3 regions of the Erwinia amylovora genome follow, and region 2 is predicted to be linked to each of the others. Evidence: predicted binding sites of a transcription regulator. Region 2 holds the regulator's gene; each other region holds the start of a gene.
The links. The regulator PurR, encoded in region 2, represses purine synthesis genes. The targets are predictions, from matches to a motif close to CANGCAAACGTTTGCNTG.

Region 1: a site for PurR is predicted at 1,921-1,938, ahead of JGC47_RS15470 (NCS2 family permease). Genes of this name have one in related genera too.
Region 3: a site for PurR is predicted at 1,233-1,250, ahead of cvpA (colicin V production protein). Genes of this name have one in related genera too.

What each region holds. Positions count from the first base shown of each region.
Region 1 is NZ_CP066796.1:3,392,779-3,399,646, reverse strand. It holds gene soxS (superoxide response transcriptional regulator SoxS) at 1-325, opposite strand, end outside; gene soxR (redox-sensitive transcriptional activator SoxR) at 428-895, shown strand; gene JGC47_RS15475 (glutathione S-transferase) at 939-1,601, shown strand; gene JGC47_RS15470 (NCS2 family permease) at 2,068-3,417, shown strand; gene JGC47_RS15465 (Na+/H+ antiporter) at 3,583-5,232, shown strand; gene JGC47_RS15460 (LysR family transcriptional regulator) at 5,282-6,184, opposite strand; gene JGC47_RS15455 (CidA/LrgA family protein) at 6,293-6,721, shown strand; gene JGC47_RS15450 (LrgB family protein) at 6,714-6,868, shown strand, end outside.
Region 2 is NZ_CP066796.1:1,755,548-1,764,690, forward strand. It holds gene punC (purine nucleoside transporter PunC) at 1-1,162, opposite strand, end outside; gene punR (DNA-binding transcriptional activator PunR) at 1,274-2,206, shown strand; gene purR (HTH-type transcriptional repressor PurR) at 2,203-3,228, opposite strand; gene JGC47_RS08205 (C40 family peptidase) at 3,631-4,467, opposite strand; gene JGC47_RS08210 (Grx4 family monothiol glutaredoxin) at 4,845-5,183, shown strand; gene rnt (ribonuclease T) at 5,451-6,131, opposite strand; gene gloA (lactoylglutathione lyase) at 6,229-6,636, opposite strand; gene nemA (alkene reductase) at 6,711-7,820, opposite strand; gene JGC47_RS08230 (TetR family transcriptional regulator C-terminal domain-containing protein) at 7,723-8,130, opposite strand; gene eptA (phosphoethanolamine transferase EptA) at 8,489-9,143, opposite strand, start outside.
Region 3 is NZ_CP066796.1:2,474,474-2,481,341, reverse strand. It holds gene folC (bifunctional tetrahydrofolate synthase/dihydrofolate synthase) at 1-291, shown strand, start outside; gene dedD (cell division protein DedD) at 281-1,030, shown strand; gene cvpA (colicin V production protein) at 1,326-1,811, shown strand; gene purF (amidophosphoribosyltransferase) at 1,848-3,365, shown strand; gene JGC47_RS11390 (UbiX family flavin prenyltransferase) at 3,435-4,010, shown strand; gene argT (lysine/arginine/ornithine ABC transporter substrate-binding protein ArgT) at 4,276-5,058, shown strand; gene JGC47_RS11380 (histidine ABC transporter permease HisQ) at 5,275-5,961, shown strand; gene JGC47_RS11375 (ABC transporter permease) at 5,958-6,674, shown strand; gene hisP (histidine ABC transporter ATP-binding protein HisP) at 6,683-6,868, shown strand, end outside.

The DNA of each region.
Region 1 (6,868 bases), 1.6 Mb from region 2:
GGCGGCGCATGGTATTACGGTAAGCCGTTGGCGTCTGGGAAAACTGACGACGAAATACCCGGGAGAAAGTTTGCTGCGAATCGTAACCATATTGCATGGCGATATCAAAAACCGGGCGTTGACTCTGGCGCAGCGCTTCGGCAGCCCGCATTAAACGGCGTTCCCGGATATATCCACCCAACGTCTGTTTTGTCACCGCGCGGAACATTCGCTGTAAATGCCACTTTGAGTAGCCTGATTTTGCAGCCACTTCCTCAATCGACAGGGCTTTGTCCAGATTATTGTCGATCCAGTTGGTCAGGGTGTTGATGATGTCGTCATGCATACATTTTTCTCCCAAATCTCTGACGAAAATGGATTGATACCTCTCGCGGCCTCACTGGTCGGTGAGTATAATTCCTCAAGTTTACTTGAGGTAAAGTGCTAAATGAAAAAAAGTACCCATAATCCCAACAAGCGGGAACTGACTCCTGGTGATGTGGCGCAGCGCTGCGGCGTGGCGGTATCTACGCTGCATTTCTATGAAAGCAAAGGGTTAATTAGCAGCTATCGCAACGGGGGCAATCAGCGGCGTTACACCCGTGACGTGCTGCGTCGCGTTGCGGTGATCAAAATAGCCCAGCGTATCGGCATACCGCTTGCCACCATCGGCGATAGCCTGATGCAGTATTCCCCCGGTAAGCGTATGACCACCAGAGAATGGGCACTGTTGTCACAGCAGTGGCGTGATGAACTGGATCGTCGTATTGAAACGCTGACCCACCTGAGAGACGATCTCGACGGCTGCATCGGCTGTGGTTGCCTGTCGATGGAGGATTGCCCGCTACGTAATCCTGATGACCGCCTGAGCGAACAGGGTACCGGGGCCATACTGCTGGATGTAAAAAGCGTCTGAGCTCCTATACTGATGATTTGATTGCCGACATTAAGGAGTGATGATGATCACTGTGCACCATCTTAACAATTCACGTTCGCAGCGAGTGCTGTGGCTGCTGGAAGAGCTGGAAGTGCCGTATCAGATTAAATGCTATCAGCGTGAGGCCAGCATGCTGGCTCCTGACGAGCTAAAAAAAGTGCACCCGCTGGGCAAATCCCCGGTTATTACCGATGGGAATCGCGTGGTGGCGGAATCCGGCGCGATCCTGGAGTACCTGGCGGCGCATTATGACGCCGAAGATCGGCTGAAACTTTTTGATGATGAAGAGGTAATACAATCGCGTTATTGGTTGCACTATGCCGAAGGTTCATTAATGCCGTTGCTGGTGATGAAACTGATCTTCAGCCGGATGGGTAAAGCGCCGGTACCCTGGCTGCTGCGACCGATTGGTAGTGCATTTGGTAAAGGGGTGCAGAAGGGCTATATCGATCCCCAGTTGGCCACCCATCGCCAGTTTATCGAGCAGCATCTGACCAGCAATGAGTGGTTTGCCGGCAGTCGATTCAGCATTGCCGATGTGCAGATGAGCTTTCCGATACAGGCGATGACCGCGCGCGGTGGTGCCGCTGGCAGCCCTGCGATTCAGGCCTGGCTGGAAAAAGTGCAGTGCCGCGCGGCCTGGCAGCGCGCTTTGGATAAAGGGGGCGAAATTCACCTTGTGTGAACAGTTTTCCCGTCTGTGAAAAAACGTTTTACCCCTCCCGTGCCGGATAACGGTTATAAGAAAATCTTTGCAGTGTACCGGGGCTAATCCCGGTACTATATCAGCGCTTATGGCGGATGTTGGTGCATCGCCAGACAATGGCATGTCAGCGCGAACAGGTGTTGAAAGTACGACATAAAACACTGGATAATCGTTTGCCTGCAATTAATCGTCATCTTGCAAGTCTGTGTTCTGCTGACGGGTATTCGTCACAGTCCCGGCTTAGCGTTTGCCAGCGGCACCAATGACGCAGAATATTTATTACGCACACTATGCGTGGAATAAAAACGTTTGCCTGTATTCGGTTTATGCCCCGTACGATGTACTGTGCGCGGCGAATATTGCACCAGGGATGCAAACGGAGATCGCTGCGCGCCGCAGCGATGCCACGCAGCAACAACTCATAAAAAAAGCTCAGAGGAATACTATGTCTACTCCTTCTCAACCGGCGAGCGGCTCTTTAGACGCCTGGTTTAAAATTTCCGCACGCGGCAGTAGCGTACGCCAGGAAGTGATCGCCGGCTTGACGACCTTCCTGGCGATGGTTTATTCAGTGATTGTTGTCCCATCTATGCTCGGTAAAGCGGGTTTTCCGCCGGCTGCCGTCTTCGTTGCAACCTGCCTGGTTGCCGGATTTGGTTCTCTGCTGATGGGGCTGTGGGCCAATCTGCCGATGGCAATTGGTTGTGCCCTTTCTCTGACGGCGTTTACCGCTTTCAGCCTGGTACTGGGCCAGCAAATTAGCCTGGCGGTGGCGTTGGGGGCGGTATTCCTGATGGGGGGGCTGTTTACCCTGATCTCCGCGACCGGCATCCGCGCCTGGATTTTGCGCAATCTGCCAATGGGCGTGGCACACGGCACCGGCGTGGGTATCGGGCTGTTTTTGCTGCTTATCGCGGCGGACGGCGTCGGTCTGGTGATAAAAAATCCGGGGCCGGGACTGCCGGTCGCATTGGGGCATTTCCCTTCTTTCCCGATTGTCATGACTTTGCTGGGCCTGGCGGTGATTTTTGGTCTGGAAAAGCGGCGCGTCCCCGGCGGTATTTTACTGACCATTATTGTGATATCGGTCATTGGTCTGATATTCGATCCTGCCGTGCGCTATCAAGGGCTGTTTTCCATGCCAAGCCTGAGCGACAAGCAGGGGAACTCACTGGTATTTAGCCTGGATATTATTGGTGCGCTGAAACCGGCAGTGCTGCCAAGCGTGCTGGCGCTGGTGATGACGGCCGTATTTGATGCCACCGGGACCATTCGTGCCGTGGCGGGTCAGGCTAATCTGTTGGATAAAAACAATCAGATTATCAGCGGCGGTAGGGCGCTGACCAGCGACTCACTGAGCAGCATCTTCTCTGGATTGGTCGGTGCGGCTCCTGCCGCGGTGTATATCGAGTCGGCGGCCGGTACGGCAGCGGGCGGCAAAACCGGGCTGACGGCGGTTGTGGTCGGCGTGATGTTCCTGCTCATCCTGTTTTTGTCACCGCTGGCCTACCTGGTTCCGGGTTATGCCACCGCACCAGCACTGATGTACGTCGGGCTGCTGATGCTGAGCAACGTGTCAAAAATCGACTTTAACGATTTTGTCGATGCGATGTCTGGTTTGCTGGCAGCGGTATTTATCGTGCTAACCTGCAATATCGTCACCGGTATCATGCTCGGTTTCGGTTCGTTGATCGTTGGCCGCCTTGTTGCCGGTGAGTGGCGTAAGCTGAACGTGGGCACGGTCGTTATTGGTGTCATCCTGGTCGCATTCTATGCCGGCGGTTGGGCAATTTAATCCAGTTTGGGGCCGTAATTTGCGGCCCCGGCTGCAGATGCAGCCAAATTTTCCCGCTTAACGCACTTCCTGTTTTTCAACGTCTGATGAATTTGCTTTACTATCAGGTGGGCATATACATCGCCATGCCCCAATCCCACTGGAAGACGTATAAAAAAGGAAAACATGGAAATCTTCTTTACCATCCTCATTCTGACGCTGGTTGTCTCGTTGTCAGGCGTGGCTGCTCGTATCATTCCATTTCAAATTCCCCTGCCGCTGGTGCAAATCGCGATGGGAGCGCTGCTTGCCTGGCCAACGTTTGGCCTGCATGTCGACTTTGACCCGGAGTTGTTTTTAGTCCTGTTTATTCCGCCGTTGCTGTTTGCCGATGGTTGGAAAACCCCCACCAGCGAGTTTTTACACCACGGGCGTGAGATCCTTGGCCTGGCGCTGATGCTGGTGCTGATTACCGTTGTTGGCATTGGCTATCTGATTTACTGGCTGGTGCCGGGGATCCCACTGCTGTCTGCCTTTGCCCTGGCTGCCGTGCTGTCCCCTACCGATGCGGTAGCGCTCTCCGGCATTGTTGGCGAGGGGCGCATCCCGAAAAAAATTATGGCCATTTTGCAGGGCGAAGCGCTGATGAACGACGCTTCCGGTCTGGTATCCATGAAGTTTGCCGTGGCCGTGACGATGGGTACGATGGTGTTTACCGTCTCCGGTGCGACGTTGGAGTTCCTCAAAGTGGCTATCGGCGGTTTGCTGGCGGGCATCACCATCTGCTGGCTGTACGGTAAATCTCTGCGCCTGTTCAGCCGCTGGAGCGGTGACGATCCGGCAACGCAGACGGTACTGCTGCTGCTGCTGCCGTTTGCTTCCTATTTGATTGCGGAACATATTGGCGTTTCCGGCATTCTCGCGGCGGTGGCAGCGGGTATGACCATCTCGCGTTCCGGCATTATTCGCCATGCTCCGCTGGCAATGCGACTGCGTGCTAACAGCGTCTGGCAGATGCTGGAATTTGTCTTTAACGGCATGGTCTTCCTGATGCTGGGCTTGCAGCTGCCGGACATTCTCGAGGTATCGTTAAATCAGGCGAATGCCGATCCTGATGTCGAGCTGTGGGCGCTGTTTGCCTCGGTGGTTCTGATCTATGCTGCGTTGATGATTGTGCGCTTCGGATGGCTGTGGACGATGCGTTTGATCAGCCGCCGAATGTTGAAAAAACGCCCGATGGAGTTTTCCAATTACTCAACGCGCGAGCTGCTGATTGCCTCATTTGCCGGCGTACGTGGGGCAATCACGCTGGCCGGTGTGCTGTCTATTCCGCTGTTACTGACCAACGGCAGTGATTTCCCGGCGCGTTATGAGTTGGTGTTCCTGGCAACCGGGGTGATCCTGTTCTCGCTGCTGATCGGGGTGATGGTGCTGCCGGTGCTGCTGCGCGGCGTTGAAGGGATTGATAAATCCGTGCATCGGCGCGAAGTACAAACGGCGCGAGCATTGATGGCGGCCACTGCTATTGAAAGCCTGCATCACATGGAAGAGCGGCTGGCCTCCGATGCCGATGAGAACATCGATAGCGAGCTGCTAAAAGAGGTTAGCCTGCGCGTGTCGGGCAACCTGCGCCGCCGGGTTGATGGCAAAGATGATATGGAACGTGCGCTGTATGCGGAAAATCTGGAGCGCCGTTTCCGTCTCAACGCGCTGCGTGCCGAACGTGGCGAGCTGTATCATCTGCGCGCCACGCAGAAAATCAGCAACGAAACCATGCGCAAGTTACAGCACGATCTCGACCTGATGGAAACGCTGCTGACGGATAAAGAGGAATAGCGCTCTGTTGCTGCCGCGCAGCGGGCGATGCTGGTCGCCTGCTGCCACCTTATAGCGATAAGCGAGGCGTTTCACCCGGCCAAAACTCGCGGCAACAGCCTATCCAGGCCTGGGCGCTGCGCGACAAATAGCTGCCCTCGCGCCAGATTAACCCCAGATCCCACACCAGGTCCGATTCCAGCGGCAGCCACAGCAGCTGGCTTTTGTCCAGACGCTGGCAGATCGGCTCCGGCAGAATGGCTACTCCCATCCCTGCCTGTACCATTGCCGCCAGAAAGTCCCACTGTCCGCTGCGCACCGCAATTTGCGGCGTAAATCCGCTGGACTGAAAAGCCCGCATCAGCTGGCGATTGAGCGAAAATTCTTCGTTATAGATCAATATCGGGTGCCCGGCCAGCTCACCGATGGGCATATGGCTACGGCGTAACCACTCTTCGGTACGTGGAACCAACACGCACAGTGGGTGGCTCATCAGCGCCAGCGAGTTGAGCGGCAGGTCGTCCGCCACCGGCAGGGCGGTCATGGCAATATCCAGACTGCCTGACAGCACCGCCTGTTGCACCGTCAGGCCACCGAATTCGGCGATCCTTAACTCCACGCCAGGGTAGCGCTGGCGGAAAGCGGATATTGAACCGGCAATCTGCATGCCAACCATCGGTGGAATGCCAAGACGCAACTCGCCGGTTTTCAACTGGTTAATATCGCCGATCTCCGCCTCCAGCTGCTTAAACTCTTGCAGAATGGTCAGCCCGCGCTGATAGACCGCCTGGCCCGTGTCGGACAGATGCAGTTTGCGGCCCTCACGGATCAGTAATGTACAGCCCAGTTCATCTTCCAGCTGCCGTAACATCTTGCTGATGGTGGGCTGGGTAACGTACAGCTTCTCTGCGGCACGGGTGAAGCTCTGCTGGCGAACCACTTCGACAAAATAGCGCAGTGCACGAACGTCCATAATTATTCCTGTCTGGCATAGTTCGAATAATTTTAAGTCATTTTTTTCACCCTTCGCCAGCGCTTTATACTCTCTGTCAACTTATCTCCCCCTGTGAGTAAACACGATATGGCATTGGTAACGCGTCAGCAGGCAATGGGCTGGCTGCAACGGGTACAGGTTCCGCTGCAGGTGGCTCTTGTTATGGCTATTTTTATTATATCCGAACAGCTGGTTAGCTGGCTGCGCCTGCCGCTGCCAGCCAATATCGTTGGCATGTTGCTGCTGCTGGCGATGATCGTGCTGCGCGTGCTGCCGCTCGGCTGGGTGAGAGCGGGAGCCAGCTGGCTGCTGGCTGAAATGCTGCTGTTCTTTATTCCGGCGGTGGTGGCTGTGGTTAATTACGCCGATCTGCTGCGCGTAGAAGGCGGACGCATTTTGCTGGTGATCGTCATCAGCACCCTGCTGGTAATGGCTGCGACATCGCTGGTGGTGGACCGCGTTTACCGTTTAGAGATCTGGCTGGCAGCGCGGAAACAGGGGCAGCGCAATGAGTGATTTTGTGATCGGCATTCTGTGTTTGCTGGCGACCCTGGTGGTGTACTTCTGTAATAAGCATCTGTATCGCCGCTGGCGTCGCCTGGTGCTGATGCCGCTGGTGATGACGCCGATGGTGCTGGTGGCGCTACTGGTATTCACTCGCAT
Region 2 (9,143 bases):
GATGACGCTCCGCCATGCGCTGCACAACATAACCCAATGCTGCGATTAAAATGGTGGTCAGCATCACCAGCACGGTGGTATCCAGAACCGTATCAATCAATGATGATACGACCATGCTGGCGAGAAAGCACAGGCCAAGCTGCAACATATTTTGCAAGGCGGCCGCTTTACCGCTGGCATGAGGGAAGGGCAGCAGGGCGCTGGACACAACGATAGGGTAGATTGCTCCATTCGCCATCGCCATGCCGCAGAACGGCAGCAAAAGAGCCCAGAGCGCAGGCTGGGAATATTGCACAATTAGCCAGAGTGCAACAATGCTCAGACTGTAGAACATCAGCAGCGAGGGGAGGATTTTGCGTCCGTTAAATCGATTTAAAAGCGCACGACAGCTAAAGCCACCGATCAAAAAAGCGACCGTTTGCGGCACGTAACTCAGGCCAATATCGGCAGGTGAAAGACCCAGATTACCTAAAATAAACGGTGAACCGGTAAGCCACGCAAAGAAGCTGGCAGAGCAGGCTGCATAGATAGCGACGTTGCCGCTGTATACGGGTGATTTAAGCAGGGAAACGAAGCCGGGAGCGGCGATGTCAGGCGCGCTTTTATCATGCCTTGGTTGTGATGGCAGTCGCAAGGTTGGCACCATCAGCAGCAAAGTAATTAGTAACAGCGTGACGAAGATGGACTGCCATGGAAAATGAGCTAACAGCCAGGCTCCGACCAGTGGCGCCATGGCCGGTGAGAGCGCGACCAGCGGCATAATAGTGGCAAATACACGGTTGGCTCGTGCAGCGCTGTAGCGGTCAACCACCAGAGCTTGCCAGCTGACGGCCGCAGCACAGACGCCGACAGCCTGCACAAATCGCCATGCCAGCAGCGAAGCTGCTGAATTAACCCAAAGCATGGCGGCACAGCCGACAGCAAACAGACTCAGGCCCATCAACAGTACCGGCTTGCGCCCGATGCGGTCTGAAAGAGGTCCCCATACCAGTTGCGCGCAGGCAAATCCGGCAAGGAAAATACTCAGGCTGGCGCTGACAGCGCCAGCCTGAGTATTCAGATCTTGCTGCATCACACCAAATGCAGGCAGGTACATATCGGTAGCAAGGAAACCCAGCATGCTTAGCAGCGCCAGGTAAATCATAAAAACTGCAGAATACATGTTAATTAACTCTTATCAGCCCGTTTTAAGCTTGCGCAGTGTAATCGCGTGCAGGACAGTCTGTGAAACGCTAATATTCGTTGATTGGAATGAATTTTTTTGAAGGCAAATATGTGGTCAGAACATTCACTGGAAGTTATTGATGCCGTGGCCCGGACCGGAAGCTTCACCGCCGCTGCCGCAGAGCTGCACCGCGTCCCTTCTGCAATAAGCTATACGGTGCGTCAGCTTGAGGAATGGCTGGCCGTAAATCTGTTTGAAAGGCGGCATCGTGATGTGGTGCTGACCGACGCCGGACGGGTATTCAGCGAGGAAGGCAGGATTGTCATCAAAAAAATGCTAGCCACGCGCCGCCGCTGTCAACAGGTGGCAAACGGCTGGCGCGGGCAGCTCAATATCGCCGTCGATCGCATTGTACGCCCGTCGCGAACGCGGCAGCTGGTGGTGGATTTTTACCGCCACTTTCCTGACATGGAGCTGCATATCATGCCAGAAGTGTTTAACGGCGTTTGGGACGCGCTGGCAGACGGGCGGGTGGATGTGGCGATAGGTGCCACGCAGGCGATCCCGGTTGGCGGGCGTTTCGCTTTCCGTGATATGGGGAGCCTTAACTGGCGCTGCGTGGTTAATGCACAACACCCGTTAGTCAGTCGGCCCGGGCCACTGACTGAAGAGTGGATACGCGAGTGGCCTTCGTTGGTGCTGGAAGATACTTCACGCGCGTTACCCAAGCGCACGACATGGACGCTGGATAATCAGCGGCGGCTGGTCGTACCTGACTGGGAAAGCGCTTTTGATTGCTTGCGCGCGGGTTTATGCGTTGGCATGGTGCCGGGCCATTTCGCCCAGCCGTTGCTGCAGCGGAATGAACTGCGTGAGCTGGCGCTTAGCTCGCATTTTCCTGACAGCCCGTGCTGTCTGAGCTGGTCGGAACAAAGCGCCTCACCGGCGCTGAGCTGGCTGCTGGAATATCTTGGCAGCACGGAAACCCTGAGGGCCGAATGGCTTAGCGAGCAGCAGGACCCGGCACCGCTGCGTGATTAACGGCGGTAGTCCCGGTAAGGTCCATCCGCCACCGAACGTCGTTCGATCAGAGAAGGATAGACCTCAATGGTCTGCGACTCTTCACGTTTGCTGGTAATGCGATCAATTAACATATCAAATGCGGTTTCACCGAGGCGCTCTTTCGGTTGATGTACCGTGGTCAACGCCGGAGTAAAGTAACGGGCATTGCGCACGTTATCATAACCAATCACCGAGATGTCTTGCGGTACGCGCAGTCCCATTTCATCTGCTGCACAGATTGCGCCCATCGCCATAATGTCACCCCCGCAGAATACGGCAGTCGGACGCTGTTTCTGCGACAGGATCTGTTGCATGGCGAGATAACCGGATTCAGGTTCAAAATCACCCTGTACCAGCCACTCATCGCGCAGTGTGATCCCGGCCTCGCTCAGAGCTTTCACAAAGCCCGCATGGCGCCCGCCCCCGGTGTTGCGCTCCAACTGACCCGGGATGGCACCAATATCGCGGTGCCCGCGTTCAATCAGATAACGCCCCGCCAGATAGCCGCCATCAAAAGCGTTATCCAGTACCGTGTCGGTGAAGTCACCGCGCGACTTGCCCCAATCCATGACTACCATCGGGATATTGCGGTTATCTTCTAACATCGCAATCAGCGCGTCCGGGTATTCAGAGCACATCACCAGCAGCCCGTCGACACGTTTTTGCGCCATCATCGACAGGTAAGCCTGCTGCTTTTGTATGTTGTTATGAGCATTGCCCAGGATCAGGGTATAGCCTTGAGCAAAGCAGCGGCGCTCCACCGCCTCGATGATTTCAGCAAAATAAGGTGCTTCGCTTGAGGTTGCCAGCAGGCCAATGGTTTTGGTGTGGTTTACCTTCAGGCTACGAGCTACGGCGCTTGGAGAATAATGCAACTCTTTGATAGCTACCCAAACCGCTTCTCGCGTTTCTTCGGCGACAAAGCGTGTTTTGTTTATGACGTGCGACACGGTGGTGGTGGAAACACCCGCGCGCTTTGCCACATCCTTAATCGTTGCCATGAAAATCGTACTCCTGGTGTTATCAGTAACCTGCTGATAACTGGTTTGTTAATCGTTTGCCTTTACGCAAGCTTTTCCCGATTGGCCAGAATTATTGGGGGCTGTCTCAAAAGGTCGGGAAGGGGTCTTGCTTGTCCGTAAAAGGACGTGCAGTGCTGGCTTAGCCAGATTTTGGCGCCGTTGCGCAACGCAAAGCAGGAATTCTAACAAGGCTTAGCAAAGAAAACGAGATTTTTACCGTTAACGATAACAATAAATCCAGGCTGTTAAGGCAAAGTGCGGCAGGGACGAGAGTAAATAACTCACCGAAATTTAGGACTATTAGCCACGGCGGGTCAAACCATCAGGAGCCAGCAAAGAATTTTGTCTGACGGCGCGGCAGTTAATACCTTCAGCTAACCGTTAACGAACCGTCTTCGGAGTCATCACGCGGCGAGCGCCTACGTAATGTTCTTGCCAGAAATCATCACCCAACGCGCTAACCTGAATGTCTTTACCCGTTCGAGGTGACTGAATGAATTTACCGCCGCCGAGATAGACACCTACATGATCGGCACTACCTCTGCCGTTAATACGGAAGAATACCAGATCGCCTTTCTCAAGCCGGTCACGCCTGATCGGCGCGGCATCACGCAGGTGATACATCTCATTAGCGGTGCGAGGAATTTTGAATTTCACCAGATCTTTATAGGCATACCAGACAAGGCCACTACAGTCGAACCCGGTTTTAGGCGAGCTGCCACCCCACAGGTAAGGTTTGCCCAACTGACCCATCAGTTTACTCACTGCGGTTTCACGCGCTCTCTGATAACGAATGCGATGGGCATTACTGAGCTTCAGTGGGGCCGTCAGAACCGCCTTGCGATCTGCACGCTGGCTGCCATAACGTTTTTTTACGGTCTTTTTGATGCCGGACTGGTGGCTTAACGGCTTTTGCGCCGCGTTTATTTTTTTCGTTGGACGCTTAACAACGGTGGCCTTCTTTTTTAACTTTTGTTTTTGCAGCGGGCTAAGCTGTGCCAGTTCTGCGGGTTGTTTGGTTTTTTTTACCGGGGGTTCTTTATGTTTTTTGGTCGGGGAAGCTTTTACCGGACGTCGTTTGCGTCGTTCATCTTCACGTGCGATGCTCCGGTCAGCCTTGTGCCGATCGGCATTAACAGGCGCCTGTGGCGATGCGTGCGCCATATTGAAAAATAGTTGAGCAATGGCCAGCATGAAAAGCGTAATGAATGAACGCATCGTTTCCATTAACAATCTGTGCATTGCGGCAGGCAGCAACGCGAAGGTAAATAGTGAATTCTGCGCGCAGGCAGAAGGATATTTGGATTCTAAACTAACTCGAGACCAAAGGGTAAGGTCTTTTTTGTTACAATAATACAATCGGGATGTATAGATTAACAAATATAATCAGTTCATTAATTCAGTGCTTTACCTCAACTGTGTTTCAACGGATGCAGCAAAGCTCATGAGAAAATGTTATTTTGTTATCATCTTCTGACCGCAAAGCGGGTTAAAACCCAGATGTACTGAAATTGTCGTTTTAACGTCAGGTCAGAATAGCTACAATATTGGCTGGCTACAGCTATACACGAAGTATCGTATTGAGGAAGGCATTTATGAGTACTGTAGAAAAAATTCAGCGCCAGATCGCAGAAAACCCAATCCTGTTATATATGAAAGGCTCGCCGAAGCTGCCGAGCTGCGGTTTTTCTGCCCAGGCCGTACAGGCGCTTTCTGCCTGTGGCGAGCGTTTTGCGTATGTGGACATTCTGCAAAACCCGGACATTCGTGCTGAAATGCCAAAATTTGCTAACTGGCCAACGTTCCCGCAGCTGTGGGTTGACGGCGAGCTGGTCGGCGGTTGCGATATCATCATTGAAATGTATCAGCGTGGTGAACTGCAGCAGTTGATCAAAGAAACCGCCCAGAAATACCCAACTGACGCCGCAGAATGATGGCCGTGGCTGGCGTCTGAACTGCCGTTTTGCCACTGCAAGCCAGTCGGTGATAGTTGCTGACTGGCAAATCACTTCGGCGTTCTGTCATGCTACCGGCTCGATCGCTAATCCGGAGCAATCGGCCCCCTGATGGCCTGATATACACAGCGTCAACAATTTCAGCTCAACGCGCGGGAATGGCTTTGACCATGCGATTAGCTGTTGCTAAAGGCCCGTTAAATCTGGGTTACCGTCCCTGAACCGACCCACGTTAAATCCCCAGGGCTATTCGCACCCTGATGCGTTGCCGGTGCTGCTTTCTGCGGCAGCGGGCAATGGCCATCCGCCAAGACGCTTCCAGCGGTTAACCAATTCACAGAACAGATCCGCCGTTTGCAGTGTATCGTACAAGGCCGAATGTGCCTGAGCGCTGTCGAATGACATTCCTGCTGCGTTACAGGCTTTTGCCAACACGGTCTGCCCCAGTACCAGCCCGCTAAGTGCAGCGGTATCAAAGGTTACGAAGGGATGGAAAGGGTTGCGTTTCAGACTGGCACGTTCTGCGGCAGCATTCATAAAGTTGAGATCGAACGTGGCATTATGTGCCACCATAACCGCCCGGTTACAGCCGCTGTCCTTAATGCCTTTACGCACTAATTTGAAAATAGCGTGAAGCGCTTCGTATTCACTGACCGCTGCGCGCAGAGGATTAGCAGGATCAATGCCATTGAATGCCAGTGCTTCAGCAAGCAGAACCGAACCGGGAAAAGGCTCGACGTTGAAGTGAAGCGTTTCATCTTTTTCCAGCCAGCCGTCACTATCCATTTTCAACGTTACTGCCGCAATCTCCAGCAGGGCATTCGTTTTGGCATCAAAACCCGCGGTTTCGACATCAATCACCACTGGATAAAAACCGCGAAAACGGCTGTTCAGGGTATTCAGTTCATTTGATTCAGACATCGGCATCTCGTTGGCGAAAAAAGACAGCGCGCATTATGGCAAATTTTGCAGGGGGATGCAGCAGGGAGGGGAGCGGGGCGCCTGAAAAGCACCCCAAAAAAGCTTAGTTGCCTATACCATGACCCGCGTGTTTATTCTCAATCAGTTCAATCTTGTAGCCGTCCGGATCTTCCACGAACGCGATGATGGTGGTACCGCCTTTTACCGGGCCGGCTTCACGGGTAACATTGCCGCCATCTTTACGGATGCGATGACAGGTTGCTGCCACATCGTCCACACCCAGGGCAATATGACCGTATGCATCACCAGGATTATATTTATCCACGCCCCAGTTATAGGTCAATTCGATAACCGCGCCTTCGCTCTCATCGCTGTAGCCGACAAAAGCGAGGGTGTATTTGTATTCGGCATTTTCACTGGTGCGTAACAGGCGCATGCCCAGCACTTTGGTGTAAAAATCGACGGAACGTTGCAGATTGCCAACGCGCAGCATGGTGTGAAGTAAACGCATAACATCCTCTTTTATCTGCGTCATCTGTCAGATGACCTAACCAAGTGTAGCGATAATACGATAAGGTGCGAACCTCAGCCGTGCTCACCGAGTTTTGGATAATCGGTATAACCTGCGGCATCGCCGCCGTAGAAGGTTTCTGGCTGTGGTTGGTTAAGACTTGCGCCCTTTTTCAGACGCTCAACCAGGTCGGGATTGGCAATAAAACTGCGCCCGAAAGCAACGGCATCAATCAGCCCCTGTTCAATTAGCGTTTCGGCTTTCTCCGCGTTATAGCCGCCGGCAGCAACGATTACGCCGGGATAAGCCGCGCGGATAGCCTGGCGGAATTCGCGGGAATAAGGTTTGCCCCCAGCCCAGTCAGGTTCGGAAATATGCAGGTAGGCAAGGTTACGCTTTGCCAGTTCACCAATAAAATATAAGGCGGCTTTTTCCTGGTCTTCACCATTATCAAGGCCATTAAATGGACCAAGCGGAGAGATACGAATGCCGATACGGTCGGCACGCCAACCGGCTATTGCCGCGTCAGCGACTTCCAGAGCAAAACGGGTACGATTCTCAATCGTTCCGCCGTACTTGTCATCACGCTGATTAGAGGCCGGAGAAAGAAACTGATGGATGAGATAGCCATGTGCCGCATGCAGTTCAACCAAGTCAAATTCAGCTTCACGCGCATTGATCACCGCCTGACGAAAATCATCAACAATCCCGGCCACTTCTTTAGTGCTTAACGGACGTGGCGTTGAAGTCGCTTCTCGTACCGCATGACCACTGGCATCGCGCAGGGTGGTTCGTGTTTCGGCATTAATCGCTGAAGCAGACACCGGAGCAGCACCGCCAGGTTGCAGACTGGCATGAGAGATCCTTCCGGTATGCCACAGCTGAACGGCACTATGGCCCCCGTCCTGATGAATACCTTCATTGATGTGTTTCCAGGCCGCAATTTGTTCTGATGAGTGCAGCCCGGGCGCACCCGCATAGCCCTTCGCCTGATAGGTGATCTGCGTAGCCTCAGTGATAATCAGCCCGGCGCTTGAGCGCTGGCGATAATATTCCCCCATTAACGGAGTGGGAATGTCGCCCGGCTCAATGCTGCGCAGACGCGTTAAAGGGGCCATAAAGATACGATTCGGCACGGTAATACCACCCAGCTTGAGTGGGGTGAAAAGGGTGTTCAGTGGCATAGTTGACTCCTGGAAGACCGGTAGACTGGTAAGTATATTTTTGAGCACCGCGCAGGGTGTGCTCCATCACCTGACGCGCATTCAGCAATGGGGCCTTTTCACGGCAAATTTTGCTTTGCGGACTGGCAACCAGCCAAAATATATAAATGGTCCGCGCGCAGGATGGACAGTTGACCTGACCAGAAAGCGTACCCTGCTGCTGTGCCTTATTCAGCGTGGCAGCCAGCGAGCCGATCATCGTTAACGCACCCGCTTCCAACGCGCCACGCACGGCTTCTGAGAATTCGCAGACTTTGGCAGAAAGCTTCACATAAAGGCATCCGGCAAAGCTGCTTACCTTACAGCTTAGTAGCAAGTGATCATAATAATCCAGCACGCCCTGGCGGTAACTCCATGGGCGATCGTTGAAAAAGTCATGCAGGCATCGGAGGTAACGGGCAAAATAACGCCGTAGCATTGCCGCGCCAAAAGCTTCCCTTGAGGGAAAATAAGGGTAAAACGACTCTTAATGCACTGCTGCTTGCCTGAGCAGCAGCACCAAATCCATGTAGTAAAACCTCGCTACAGGCACAGCCGTTCACCGGTGTTTAGCAAGTGTTCACGATTGTCCAGTCGGGTCGTTTTATTCATCGCCGCAGCGTACTAGACCGTATGGTCGGTTTCAACCTTCAGCCGTGGTTGCGGCACGAACGGATCATATCAAGCTCTGGTTTATACTCTTGCGTTTCTACATCCATCATTCCTAACAGGGTATGAAAAATGTTGTCCTGAGAGACATCCTCAACCTTAGCCCGCTGTTGCAGACACTGCAGATCGATGCCAAATGTTGTGGCATAGTCGGGCGACATCCAAAGTAAGAAAGGAATATGTGTTTGTTGAGACGGGGCAAACAGATAAGGAGTGCCGTGAAGGTACATTCCACGTTCGCCCAGTGATTCACCGTGGTCAGAAAGGTAAATCATCGCCAGGTTGAATTTGTCATTGTATGCTTTTAACAGATTGATAGTGTTGTCCAGCATTGTATCGGTATACAAAATGGTATTGTCATAGGTGTTAATCAGCGTCTGGCGATCGCAATCCTGGATCTGATTGCTGTCACAGGTTGGTGTGAACTGGCGTGCTTCTGGCGGGTAGCGCAAATAATAAGCGGGGCCATGACTCCCCATTTGATGGAGCACTATGACAGAATCGTCTTTGATACCGTCGATGTAATTATTTAGCCGATGCAAAAGCACATCATCCAGGCAAAAATCGCTTTTGCACAACTCACTAACCTGCCATTTGGTCATATCGCTATGCGGCACGCGGTCGCAGGCACCTTTG
Region 3 (6,868 bases), 720 kb from region 2:
CACGCGGTGGTGGGTATGCTGCACGATAAAGATATTGCCGGTACGCTGGCGTGCCTTGCCCCGCAGGTTGATTACTGGTACTGCGCGCCGCTGGAAGGTCCTCGTGGTGCCAGTGCAGAGCAGCTGATGACACATCTCAAGGCGGCGCAGTCCTTTGCGTCGGTAACCGCAGCCTGGCACCATGCGTTAATGCAGGCGGGACAACAGGATATTGTGCTGGTGTGCGGCTCTTTCCACACCGTTGCGCATGTCATGGAAACGATGGCATCGGAGAATGGCAGTGGCAAGTAAGTTTCAAAACCGTTTAGTCGGAACCGTGATTATTGTGGCGCTGGGCGTTATCGTGCTGCCAGGCGTGCTTGATGGTCAAAAGAAACATTATAAAGAAGAGTTTGCGGCCATTCCTCTGGTGCCAAAAGCCGATGAGCAGCCGGAAACTGAAGTGGTGCCGCCGGTAACCCAGTCGCTGCCTGTGCAGCCGCCTGAAAATGGAGACGTCACCGCCGCGGGCAATGATAATCCTTCGCAGGCCGATAGCGGCTCGACCGTGCCGAGGTCGCACAGCCAGCCAGCGGTAGTGATGCCGCCGCCGCCGGTGCAGCAGCAGGTTCAACCGCCTAAAGTGGTGGAAAAACCTGAATCGCAACCCAGGCCGCAGCCGGAACCGGTCGAAAAACCCATCGGGAAAGCCGAGCCGGTTGAAAAACCAAAACCGGCGCCTAAACCTGAGGCGAAGTCTGAAGCTGCGGTAGATAATCCCTCTCCGCCGGCAGAAACGGCACCAACGGGTCAGGCATATGTCGTACAGCTTGGCGCACTGAAAAATGCCGCCAAAGTGAATGAAATTGTTGCCCAGCTGCGCCTTTCCGGCTACCGCGCCTTTACCGTCCCGGCAACGCCGGTACAGGGGCAGATTACCCGTATTTACGTCGGGCCGGATGCGTCGAAAGCCAAAATGCAGGCTGCCATCGGTGCACTACAGGGGATATCAGGGCTGGGTGGCGTGGTGAAACCTTACGCTGCACATTAATGGTTTTGCCGGTCCCGCTGGCTATCGTTGCGATAGCGGTCGTCATCCGCGCCCGGCGTAGCCACCAGGCAACGCCGGGCGTTGTGCATGATGACAACGGCAAATCAAGGTATTGCATCAGGGGACGCTGGTGGAAGAGAAAGGCGGCGGCCAGCGGTTTTTTAAACTGCGGGGGTAATTTAAATTCGCACGGTAAAACCCCTACGCAAACGTTTTCTTTTTCTGTTAGAATTCGCCCCGAACTGAGCCTGAGTCTCTGAAGACCCAGGCCGGGGCAGGGTAACTGGAAGTGTTTATGATCTGGATAGATTACGTCATTATTGCGGTTATCAGTTTTTCGGCTCTTGTCAGCCTGATCCGTGGGTTTGTTCGGGAAGCGCTTTCTCTTGTGACCTGGGGATGCGCCTTTTTCGTCGCCAGTCATTATTACTCCTTCCTTGCCGTCTGGTTCACAGGATTTAAAGACGAACTGGTTCGAAATGGCATCGCCATTGCGCTGTTGTTTATTGCCACGCTGATTGTCGGGGCTATCGTCAACTATGTGATTGGTGCTCTGGTTGAAAAAACCGGTCTGTCAGGAACCGACAGGGTTTTGGGCGTCTGTTTCGGGGCATTACGTGGCGTGCTGATTGTTTCCGCCATGCTGTTTTTTCTCGATACGTTCACCGGCTTTGCTAAGGGCCCGGACTGGCAGCAGTCCCGGCTTATTCCCCAGTTCAGTTATATCATCAGGTGGTTCTTTGATTACCTGAAAAGCACGTCGAGTTTTTTGCCCCGGTAATCGCACCGGGGTCGCGGCTTATGAGGAAATATCACTATGTGCGGTATTGTCGGGATCGCCGGTTTTATGCCGGTCAACCAGTCGATTTATGACGCGTTAACGGTGCTTCAGCACCGTGGGCAGGATGCCGCAGGCATCGTAACCATTGATGCATTGAATTGCTTCCGTCTGCGCAAAGCAAACGGGCTGGTCAGCGATGTATTTGAAGCCCGCCACATGCAGCGTATGCAGGGCAATATGGGCATTGGCCATGTGCGCTACCCGACGGCTGGCAGCTCCAGCGCTTCTGAAGCTCAGCCCTTCTATGTCAACTCTCCCTACGGAATTACCCTTGCCCATAACGGCAATCTGACAAACGCCCACGAGCTGCGTAAAGCGCTGTTCGAAACCGGCCGTCGTCATGTCAACACCACCTCGGATTCTGAAATTCTGCTCAATATCTTTGCACAGGAAGTGGACCGCTTTCAGCAATACCCGCTGGAAGCGGATAACATCTTCGCCGCCATTGCGGCGGTGCATCAGAAGGTGCGCGGGGCTTACGCCTGTGTGGCGATGATTATCGGACACGGGCTGGTAGCGTTCCGCGATCCTAATGGCATCCGCCCGTTGGTGATCGGTAAACGCCCGATGGTCGACGGCCGCACTGAGTATATGGTGGCTTCAGAAAGCGTGGCGCTGGACACCTTAGGCTTTGAGTTTCTGCGTGATGTGGCCCCGGGTGAAGCGGTGTACGTGACGGAAAAAGGCCAGCTATTCACCCGTCAGTGCGCTGAAAATCCGAAATGCAATCCGTGCCTGTTCGAGTATGTTTACTTCGCCCGTCCCGATTCGTTCCTCGACAAGATTTCTGTCTACAGCGCCCGCGTACGCATGGGCACCAAGCTCGGTGCCAAGATCGCCCGTGAATGGGAAGATCTTGACATCGATGTGGTGATCCCCATCCCTGAAACCTCCTGTGATATTGCGCTGGAAATGGCGCGTATTCTGGATAAGCCTTACCGTCAGGGTTTCGTAAAAAACCGCTATGTGGGCCGCACTTTTATTATGCCCGGCCAGCATCTGCGCCGCAGCGCGGTTCGCCGCAAGCTGAACGCCAACCGTGCCGAATTCCGTGGAAAAAATGTGCTGTTGGTGGATGACTCCATCGTGCGCGGCACTACCTCGGAACAGATCATCGAAATGGCACGCGAAGCCGGGGCGAAGAAAGTTTACCTGGCTTCAGCCGCGCCGGAAATTCGCTTCCCGAACGTCTACGGCATCGATATGCCTAGCGCAACGGAGCTGATTGCTCACGGACGCGAAGTGGAGGAGATCCGCCAGCTGATCGGTGCCGATGCGCTGATTTTCCAGGACCTTAGCGATCTGATCGAAGCGGTACGTGAAGAGAACCCGGATATTTCGCAGTTTGAATGTTCCGTTTTCGACGGTATCTACGTTACCAAAGATGTCGATCAGCAGTACCTCGAGTACCTGCAATCCTTGCGCAACGACGATGCCAAAGCAATGCAGCGTCAGAATGAAGTAGAAAATCTGGAAATGCATAACGAAGGCTAAGCGCTTGGTGGTGTAAGCAGGTAACATGGGCCGGAAGCAATTCCGGCTCATTTTTTTTAAGGACAGGGTATGAAACGACTCATTATTGGCATCTCTGGCGCCAGTGGGGTGATTTACGGTATACGCACGCTGCAAATCTTACAGCAGGTCAGCGACATTGAAACGCATCTGATAATGAGCCAGGCAGCGCGGCAGACGCTGGCCCTGGAAACTGACTACTCGGTGCGTGACGTGCAGGCAATGGCTGATGTGGCGCACGACGCGCGCGACATCGCGGCCAGTATCTCGTCCGGATCTTTTAAAACGGACGGCATGGCAATCCTGCCTTGTTCAATGAAAACCCTGTCCGGCATTGTTCACAGTTACAGCGACGGGCTGCTGACGCGCGCCGCTGACGTGATATTGAAAGAGCGCCGCCGACTGGTGCTGTGCGTGCGTGAAACCCCGCTGCATCTTGGTCACTTGCGCATGATGACCACGGCGGCGGAACTGGGTGCGATAGTCATGCCGCCGGTACCGGCGTTTTATCACCATCCGCAAAGCGTGATGGATATTGTCGACCAGACGGTTAACCGCGTGCTCGATCAGTTCGATATTCAACTGGACGATGACCTGTTCACGCGCTGGCAAGGTGCAAAGCCCTGATCGGCAGCGCTAAATGGGTGCAAATACAGGCGCTGAATCGATCTTTGTGCACAATGCACACGATGATGGAAGATTGCCGCTCGTCTGTAGCAAAAACCTGCTATAAGTTTCCCTGCAAACCGGATACACACAGCGCCGGGTGAAACGCATGTTAAAAACAGCGTAATGTCGCGTAAAGTGGCATGGAATCTGCAAATTAAACCGGGTCAGTCACAGCGCAAGGCATCACGCACACCATAATAAAATCCGAAATTGAGGGGGTTCAATGAAAAAGCAGGTTCTGGCTCTTTCCCTGTTAATGGCAATCACTGCGGCAGGCAACGCTTTTGCCGCCGGCCCGAAAACGCTGCGTATCGGTACCGACCCGACCTATGCCCCGTTTGAAATGAAAAATGCCGAGGGGCAGCTAACGGGCTTCGATATCGATCTGGCCAATGAAATTTGTCAACGCATGGAGACGAAATGCACGTTCGTTGAAAGCGATTTCGACGCGCTGATCCCATCGCTGAAAGCAAAGAAGGTGGATGCCATCATCTCCTCCCTGTCGATCACCGCCAAACGCCAGCAGGAGATCGCTTTCTCTGCAAAATTGTACGCGGCGAACTCCCGACTGATTGCACCTAAAGGATCGAAAATTCAGCCCACGCTGGCGTCGCTGAAAGGCAAAACCATCGGGCTGTTACAGGGCACCACCCAGGAAACTTACGCCAACCAAAACTGGCGGCCGCAGGGTGTTACGGTGACGCCTTACGCTAACCAGGACCTGGTGTACCAGGATTTGACCGCAGGCCGTATCGATGCGGCCTTCCAGGATGAAGTTGCTGCCAGCGAAGGTTTCCTCAAGCAGCCCGTCGGTAAAGACTATGCGTTTGCCGGCCCGGCGATAAAAGATGAGAAAATCTTTGGCGTGGGCACCGGCATTGGCTTAAGCAAAGATAATCCGGCTTTGAAAGCCGCCATTGATAAAGCCTTTGATGACATGCGTAAAGATGGCACCTACGCCAGGTTAGCAAAAAAATACTTCGACTTTGACGTGTACGGCGGTTAATGAAACCTGTCTGCGGGCCTCACTGCGTAAGGCGGTGAGGCCGATGCAGCTAATAATGAATTCTGTATCTTCACCACTCATCATGCCACCGTGCAGCCATGCGGTGACGGATAACAAAGCACAATCAATGTGCGCAAGCGCCTTGAAAGCGCGTGGTCGGGTCGCCATTCTATCGGCGAAGTAACAGATGCAGGACATAACGACAGGATATTGCCCATGCTGTATGGCTACTCTGAAGTCATTTTTAAAGGCGCGCTGGTGACGCTGGAGCTGGCGCTTAGCTCGGTCGTGTTTGCCGTGCTGCTAGGATTGATTGGCGCCGCGGCCAAACTCTCCAACAGCCGCCCGTTGGCGGCGATGTCTGAAGTTTACACCACGCTGATCCGCGGCGTTCCGGACCTGGTGCTGATGCTGCTGATTTTCTATGGTTTGCAGATTGCGCTTAACCAGCTGACTGATTTCTTCAGCTTCGCCCAGTTCGATATTGATCCGATGGTGGCCGGGATTATCACCCTCGGCTTTATCTATGGGGCTTACTTCACTGAAACCTTTCGCGGTGCCTGGATGGCGGTGCCGAAAGGGCAGCTCGAAGCGGCCACCGCCTTTGGTTTCACCCGCTCCCAGACTTTTCGCCGTATCTTATTTCCGGCCATGATGCGTTTTGCGCTACCGGGGATCGGTAATAACTGGCAGGTGATCCTGAAAGCCACGGCGCTGGTATCGCTGCTCGGACTGGAAGACGTGGTGAAGGCCACCCAGCTGGCTGGTAAATCGACCTGGCAGCCGTTCTGGTTTGCGATAGTTGCGGGCGTGATTTACCTGATTTTTACCACGCTCTCTAACGGGGTGCTGTGGTGGCTGGAACGCCGTTACACGGTAGGCGTGAAAAGGGCTGAACTATGATTGAGATCGTTCAGGAATACTGGAAAGCCCTGATATGGACTGACGGCTATCGCTTTTCTGGCGTGGCGGTTACCCTGTGGCTGCTGGTGGTTTCCGTCGGGCTGGGCGGCTGTATGGCGCTGCTGCTCTCGATAGCGCGGGTTTCGCCTTACAAAGCGATCCGCTTCCCGGTGTGGTTGTTCACTTACGTGTTTCGCGGTACGCCGCTCTACGTGCAGCTACTGGTATTCTATTCCGGCATGTACACGCTGGAAGTGGTGAAAGGTACGGAGCTGCTCAACGCCTTTTTCCGCAGCGGTTTGAACTGTACGCTGCTGGCACTGACGCTGAATACCTGTGCTTACACCACGGAAGTTTTTGCCGGTGCTATCCGCGCAGTGCCACACGGTGAGATTGAAGCCGCACGCGCTTACGGCTTTTCAACCTTCAAGCTGTACCGCTGTATTATTATGCCTTCGGCGCTGCGTACCGCGCTTCCTGCATACAGCAATGAAGTGATCCTGATGCTGCACTCCACGGCGCTGGCGTTTACCGCCACGGTGCCGGATTTGCTGAAAGTCGCCCGTGACATTAACTCAGCCACCTATCAGCCGTTCATCGCCTTTAGCCTTGCTGCCGTGCTGTATTTGATTATTTCTTATGTGCTGATCAGCCTGTTCCGTAAAGCGGAAAAACGCTGGCTGGCGCACGTTAAACCCTCATCGTCCCATTGAGTAACACTATGGCTGAAAAAAAATTAAGCGTAACCGAACTGCATAAACGTTATGGGGAGCATGAGGTGCTGAAAGGGGTTTCGCTGCAGGCAAACGCCGGGGACGTTATCAGTATTATCGGCTCATCCGGTTCAGGAAAAAGTACTTTATTGCGCTGCATTAATTTTCTTGAAAAACCGAGCGAAGGCTCCATT